2 linked regions of the Roseobacter denitrificans OCh 114 genome follow. The protein of the gene in region 1 binds, or shares a complex with, the protein of each later gene. Links are inferred from orthologs where the notes say so. Each region holds a gene or a part of one and is shown on either strand. Other genes may lie near its edges.

What was found.
Region 2: the proteins of carA (region 1) and carB are in contact, whole or in part, in a solved structure (PDB 1KEE), measured with the Escherichia coli proteins. The link is inferred for Roseobacter denitrificans OCh 114 from one-to-one orthologs.

The regions. Positions count from the first base shown.
Region 1 is NC_008209.1:1,874,732-1,877,827, reverse strand. What follows is about bases 308-3,084. They hold carA (glutamine-hydrolyzing carbamoyl-phosphate synthase small subunit), read left to right. Parts: upstream 308-1,004; coding sequence 1,005-2,165; downstream 2,166-3,084. Other genes in these bases: RD1_RS09075 (glycosyltransferase), read left to right, coding at 2,271-3,084; RD1_RS09085 (GatB/YqeY domain-containing protein), read right to left, coding at 319-777. Outside these bases: RD1_RS09090 (helix-turn-helix transcriptional regulator), read right to left, coding at 1-50; more of RD1_RS09075, read left to right, coding at 3,085-3,096. UniProt on the Escherichia coli protein: Small subunit of the glutamine-dependent carbamoyl phosphate synthetase (CPSase).
Region 2 is NC_008209.1:3,356,353-3,360,534, reverse strand. What follows is about bases 119-3,981. They hold carB (carbamoyl-phosphate synthase large subunit), read right to left. Parts: upstream 3,679-3,981; coding sequence 319-3,678; downstream 119-318. Other genes in these bases: RD1_RS16050 (alpha/beta fold hydrolase), read right to left, coding at 3,776-3,981; RD1_RS16060 (hypothetical protein), read right to left, coding at 119-166. In the rest of the region: more of RD1_RS16060, read right to left, coding at 1-118; more of RD1_RS16050, read right to left, coding at 3,982-4,182. UniProt on the Escherichia coli protein: Large subunit of the glutamine-dependent carbamoyl phosphate synthetase (CPSase).

The sequences.
Region 1 (3,096 bases):
GCTGCCCGCAACAGCTGGATAATTTCGAACAGGCGATCAGATCTGGCCATGGTGCACCCTTCTCTTCGTTGCTGACACCTTATCATCCGCTGCTGACAGCGTGCTGTCAGCAGGCTTGTGCGACCAAGGTGAAAAAGCGAGGGGGTGTTTATGTATTCCTACGACGAATACACACTGTTGCGGCTGCGTCTGGGGCGGTGGGATCCAGAGTCCAGCCCGAAACCTGTACACGCACAGATCAAGCCGTTACCCTGTAAAAAGCTGCTGCGCCGCGCAAAGCAGATCGTGGGGGTTCGACCATCTCGGATAAAAAGCTGATCAGCTCAAACGCTCTTTGACAGTCGGGCCAATCTTCCCGAAATCCATCTGGCCAGTGTACTTGGCCTTGAGCGCGCCCATGACCTTGCCCATGTCACGGATACTTTCGGCTCCTATCTCGGCAATCGCCGCATCCACAGCCGCGGCAGCCTCTTCGTCGGACAGCTGTTGCGGCAAGAATTCCTCGATAACCGTGACTTCCTGACGTTCCCGCTCTGCGAGGTCAAGGCGCCCGCCCTCTTCGTAGGCGCGCGCGCTTTCGAGACGCTGTTTTGACATTTTCCCAAGGATCGCGAGAACTTCTGCATCGCCCACGCCCTCGTCATTGCCGACAGCGCGCGCGGCAATATCCTTGTCCTTGATTGCCGCGTTGATAAGGCGCAGCGTCGACAGACGATCCGCTGCCTTGTCTTTCATCGCCTGTTTCAACGCGGTCGAAACCTTCGTGCGCAAGTCCATCGCTCACATTCCTTTTTGACTGTCCTGCGCCAGTAATCCGGTTGCAGGAAAGGCGCGGTAAGTCGCAGACATTACCCAAAGCCCGGCGGCGCCGCAACACCCGTCGCTGCGTCATGTCGTTCGCATCAAACGTGCGGCCAGCAGGTGCCAATCCGCTTGACCCGATCTGCCTGCCCGTCTAGGTATCGCCAGATTTTGCTGGCTCCCCTTTCCGGAAAGGACATCCCATGACTGTCCCTGCAACCGACCGTCCTACCGCCTGTCTGGCGCTTGCGGATGGCACTCTGTTTTACGGGATGGGATTTGGCGCAACGGGCCAGACCGTGGCTGAGCTCTGCTTCAACACGGCCATGACCGGCTATCAGGAAATCATGACAGACCCGTCCTATGCCGGGCAGATCGTCACATTCACCTTTCCGCACATCGGCAACGTGGGCGTGAACCCGCAGGATGATGAAACGGCTGATCCTTTCGCGGCGGGGATGGTTGTGAAATGGATGCCGACGGAGCCGTCGAACTGGCGGGCCATTCAGCATATTGATGACTGGTTGACGGCCCGAGGACGCATTGCCATAGGCGGTGTCGACACGCGGCGTCTGACGCGCGCGATCCGTCAATCCGGCGCACCGCATGTGGCTCTGACACATGATCCGGACGGCAATTTCGATGTTGAAGCGCTGGTGGCAGCAGCGCGCGGCTTCAGCGGGCTGGAAGGTCTCGACCTTGCAAAGGAAGTGACCTGCGCGCAATCCTACCACTGGAATGAAATGCGGTGGGCCTGGCCCGAAGGCTACAGCCCGCAGACCGACCCCAAGCACAAGGTTGTCGCGGTTGATTACGGCGCCAAGCGCAACATCCTGCGCTGCCTTGCAAGTGCTGGCTGCGATGTGACCGTGCTGCCGGCAACCGCAACTTATGAGGATGTGCTCGCGCATAACCCGGATGGTGTTTTTCTGTCCAACGGGCCGGGGGATCCGGCGGCGACCGGCGCATATGCCGTGCCCATGATTCGCGGTGTTCTGGACAACACGGACCTTCCGGTCTTTGGAATTTGCCTTGGCCATCAGATGCTTGCCCTCGCACTTGGTGCGCAAACCATCAAGATGAACCACGGACATCACGGGGCCAACCATCCGGTCAAGGATCACGATACCGGGAAGGTGGAAATCACCTCGATGAATCACGGTTTTGCGGTGGATGCGCAAACCCTGCCTGATAGGGTCATCGAGACGCATACATCGCTGTTTGACGGGTCCAATTGTGGGATTCGCGTGGATGGGCGGCCCGTTTGGTCCGTGCAACACCACCCCGAGGCAAGCCCGGGTCCGCAGGACAGCTATTACCTGTTCGAACGTTTCGCCAAAGCGATGGCGGAGCGAGCCGCATAGGTCGCATCAAAGGCACTCTCTTAAGTTGAATAATGCAGGTTTAACAGTTCATTAACCGCGATCTGCAAGATTGCATCGTCCACCAACGATGCAAGGCAATCGACGATGAATGACGTTCACCTGCGTTTGTCTGACAACAAGTCCAACGCGCCCCCGGTAACACACCCGCCCATTGGCCGGGTGCTGCTAGATCAGGGCAAGATCGCATCAAATGATCTGACCCATGCGTTGAACTTGCAACGTCGCATCGATGCGCCCTTGGGCGACATCATGATCTCCGAAGGGTTGATCAACAAAAAGGATGTGTTGAGCGCGCTGGCCGCACAGGCACGGGCAGAGGGTGCCGATCTGGAACTGGACCCTCCTGAAATGGAGATGGCGAACCGCTTGCCTGCTTCGCTCTGTCTGCGCTTTGGCGTGGTGCCCTGGCGTGAAGATGCGCGCGCGCTCTATGTAGCCACCAGCAGCCCGGCGGGCTTTACGCAATTGCTGGATGCCTGTGGCCCTCAGAGCCGTCAGCTTTTTCCCGTGATTGTTGATGACGCGCAGATTCAAGCCCATCAGAGCCGCCTTTATGGCAATGAGCTGGCACAGGGGGCGGCGGTGCGTGTCCCGGCGCAGGAAAGCTGCCGCAGTTGGGCAGACCGCGGGCATCGCCGTCTGCTCTGGGCCGCCATGGCCTTCTGCAGCCTTGTGTCTGCGCTCGTTTTTGCGCCCGCGTGGTCTGTCACTGCGCTGGCCTTGTGGGCCGTCATCACGCTGCTGATGACCAGCACCCTGAAAGCGGCCGCCTTGTTCATTCACCTGAGCGGCGCGCGCGCGGTACAGGGTGCGCGCGCATCCGGCAAACCATTTCGCATGCCGCGCGTTTCCGTTCTGGTCCCCCTGCTCAAGGAGAAAGAGATCGCAGGCCAGTTGATCGCGCGCCTGA
Region 2 (4,182 bases), 1.5 Mb from region 1 along the record:
AATCAATCGTTTCTGCGGATTCTCCCAGCCGGCGGCACGGATCACCCTGTGCCGGATACCCTGTGCCAAAAAAGGGCAGGGAGGTTTCGGTCGGTTCTGTCGGCTGTATCAAGGGGGCGCAAGCGGTGCTGAGGGCAGTGGCTGTCAGGCAAAGATAAATGCGCATTCAAAACCTCGATATTGGTGATGGGCTGTAGGCGTTCAGATCAGCATTTAACGCATGACGGCGCAAGCCTTTTAAAGCGTCATGCGAAAACACTGCATCACGTGGCACTGCCTGAAATCAAGGATTTCAACGCGTTACATCAACGGTGCATGTCAGCCTTGCAGTGCTTTGACCCCCACATCGCCATCAGCTTGTGCACGGATGGCGAGCGCTGCTGCATAGCTGCCTGCCGCGGTCGTGAAATACGGGATCTTGTCATAAAGCGCGATGGAACGGATCGATTTGCTATCGTCCACGGCCTGCGCCCCTTCGGTGGAGTTCATGACCAGATGGATCGCCTCATCCTTCATCATATCGGTGATGTCGGGGCGGCCTTCGTAGACCTTGTTGACGACGCCGCAGGCCATGTCATGCGCATTTAGCCATTTCGCGGTCCCGCGGGTGGCGACCAGTGTGAAACCTTGTTCCAGCAAAAGACGCGCGGCATCCAGCATCTCGTCGGTCTTGTCCGCATCCTTGATCGAAATGAAGGCACATCCCTTTGTGGGCAGCGGGTTGCCAGCGCCCATCTGCGCCTTGAGGAAAGCGCGCGGGAAATCACGGTCCCAGCCCATCACCTCACCGGTGGAGCGCATTTCCGGGCCCAGAATGGTATCCACACCGGGGAAGCGCGCAAAGGGCAAGACCGCCTCCTTGACGGAGAACCAGGGCATGTTCGGATCGGCCAGCGTCATCGGGTCCCCCAAGGGCAAGACGTCCTCGTAGGCGGCATCTGCATCATAGGCAGGGCGCAGTGGGAAGTTGCGCAGCGGCTCGCCGGCCATGATGCGCGCAGCGATCGAGGCGATGGCCGAATCCGTGGCCTTGGCGACAAAGGGCACTGTGCGCGAGGCGCGCGGATTGACCTCGATCAGGTAGACTTCGTCATCCTTGACTGCGAATTGGATGTTCATCAGACCAACCACGTTGAGCGCCTTGGCCAGAGCATGTGTCTGTTCGGTGACTTCCTCGATGATTTCAGGTTTCAGCGAATAGGGGGGCAGCGAGCAGGCACTGTCGCCCGAATGCACGCCCGCCTCTTCGATGTGCTGCATCACCCCTGCTACGTGCACATCCGTCCCGTCACTCAGCGCATCCACGTCAAGCTCGACCGCGCCGGTCAGGTAGCTGTCTAGCAGCACGGGGCTGTCACCGGACACAACGACCGCCTGCGAGATATAGCGCTCAAGGCTTGCCTGATCGCGCACGATCTCCATCGCGCGACCGCCCAGAACATAGGACGGGCGGATCACCAGTGGAAAGCCGATGTCCTGCGCGATTTCGAGGGCTTCGGCATCAGAATGGGCAATGCCGTTTTTCGGCTGTTTGAGACCAAGGCTCTGCACAAGCTGCTGGAACCGTTCACGATCTTCGGCCAGATCAATGGCGTCCGGGGTCGTGCCGAGGATCGGAATGCCCGCCTCTTCCAGCGCATTGGCAAGCTTGAGCGGAGTTTGACCGCCAAACTGCACGATCACACCGTGCAGCGTGCCGTTTTCCTGCTCAACCCGCATGATTTCCATTACATGCTCGAAAGTCAGCGGTTCGAAATACAGCCGGTCCGAGGTGTCATAATCCGTCGAGACCGTTTCGGGGTTGCAGTTGATCATGATCGTCTCATACCCCGCTTCCGTCAGGGCGTAGCAGGCGTGACAACAGCAATAATCAAACTCGATCCCTTGTCCGATGCGGTTCGGACCACCGCCGAGGATCACGACCTTCTTGCGGTCCGTCGGGCGGGCTTCGCATTCGGCCTCGCCAAAGACGGGCGCCTCATAGGTCGAATACATATAGGGTGTTTGCGCCTCGAATTCCGCCGCACAGGTGTCAATCCGCTTGAAGACCGCGGCAACGCCCTGATCCAAGCGGATCTTTCTGACGTCTGCCTCGCTATGATTGGTCAGTTGTGCAAGACGTGCGTCGCTAAAGCCAAGCATCTTGAGGCTGCGCAGTGCCTTTTCACCCGTGGGCAGGCCGTTTTCGCGCAGGTCTTTTTCCGTATCGATGATTTCGCGAATACGCGCGAGGAACCACGGATCAAACATGGTGACGCCATATATGTCCTCATCCGTCAGCCCGTGGCGCATGGCCTGTGCGATGGTGCGCAGGCGCTGCGGCGTCTGCTGGCTGATCGCCTTGACGATGGCGGCCCTGTTTGCGTCTTCCACCTCCCAATGCCCGACCCCGACACCTGGAATGTCGATCTCGTTGAACCCTGTGAGCCCTTCCTCCATGGACGCCAGCGCCTTTTGCATGCTTTCGTGGATGGTGCGCCCGATGGACATCGCCTCCCCCACGCTTTTCATTGCGGTGGTCAGATTGGGCGTGCTGCCGGGGAATTTCTCAAAGGCGAATTTCGGAATCTTGGTGACCACATAGTCAATCGAAGGTTCAAAGCTCGCAGGCGTGACCTTGGTGATGTCGTTGTCCAGTTCATCCAGCGTGTAGCCGACGGCCAGCTTGGCCGCGATCTTGGCAATCGGGAAACCCGTCGCCTTGGACGCCAGCGCGGAGGAGCGCGACACGCGCGGGTTCATCTCGATCACCACCATACGGCCATCGACCGGGTTGACCGCCCATTGCACGTTCGATCCGCCCGTTTCGACGCCGATCTCGCGCAGCACGGCAATCGAGTGATTGCGCATGATCTGGTATTCCTTGTCGGTGAGCGTCAGGGCAGGGGCCACGGTGATGCTGTCGCCGGTGTGCACGCCCATTGGGTCCACATTTTCGATGGAGCAGACGATGATCGCATTGTCGGCGGTGTCGCGCACCACCTCCATCTCGAACTCTTTCCAGCCCAGCAGGGATTCATCCACCAGGATCTGTCCGACGGGGGAGGCATCCATGCCGGACCGGCAGATCGCTTCGTAATCGTCGCGATTATAGGCCACGCCGCCACCGGTGCCGCCCATTGTAAATGCCGGGCGGATGATCGCGGGCAAGCCCACCTCTTCCAACGTGTCGAGCGCCAGACGCACCCCTTCGGCCAGGTCCTTCTTGCCGTTGGCATCCTTGGGGGCGGTGACAATCGCCGCCTTGGGGTTTTCGATACCCAAACGGTCCATCGCCTCGCGGAAGAGCTTGCGGTCTTCGGCCATCTCGATGGCTTCGCGTTTCGCGCCGATCATCTCGACGTTGAACTTGTCGAGCACGCCCATCTCTTCGAGCGCCAGCGATGTGTTCAACCCCGTCTGCCCGCCCATGGTAGGCAGCAGCGCGTCGGGGCGCTCTTTTTCGATGATCTTTGCGACCATTTCGGGGGTGATCGGCTCGATATAGGTCGCATCCGCCAATTCGGGGTCGGTCATGATCGTGGCGGGGTTGGAATTGACGAGGATGACGCGGTAGCCTTCCTCCTTGAGGGCCTTGCAGGCCTGTGCGCCTGAGTAGTCGAATTCACACGCCTGACCGATGACGATGGGGCCGGCACCGATTATCATGATGGAGTTGATGTCGGTTCTTTTCGGCATGATCAGGCCCCCAATTTTCAAAACGCCATATGCGTCCAAATTGTCCTGCGTTATAGGCAAGCCGGGCTGACGTGCAAGGGGAAAGGGGGATTGTACCTCAGCTTGCGAAAAAGCTACGCACTGCCGTTTCGAATTCGCGGGGTTTGTCGGCGTGCAGCCAGTGGCCTGCGCCGCGCAGTTTCGCAAATTGCGCCCGCGTAAACAGCGATTTTATGGTTTGTCGATGCTGCGGTTGAACGTAGTCGGACTCTGCACCGCTCAAGAACAGCGTGGGGCCGTCAAAGCGCGTGTCGAACTGCGGAAAGGACATGATTTTATCCATTTCAGCTTCCAGCGTTGCAAGATTCAACCGCCAGCGTTTTTCGCCCAGATCAAGCGACTGCGTGAAAAAGCTGCACAGTGCAGGTTCGACACCTTGGGCTGCCAATTGCGCCTCTGCATCCGAACGACGTGACACGGCGTCCAGATTCACAGCTTTCATGGCGTGGATGAACGGAAGCTGGC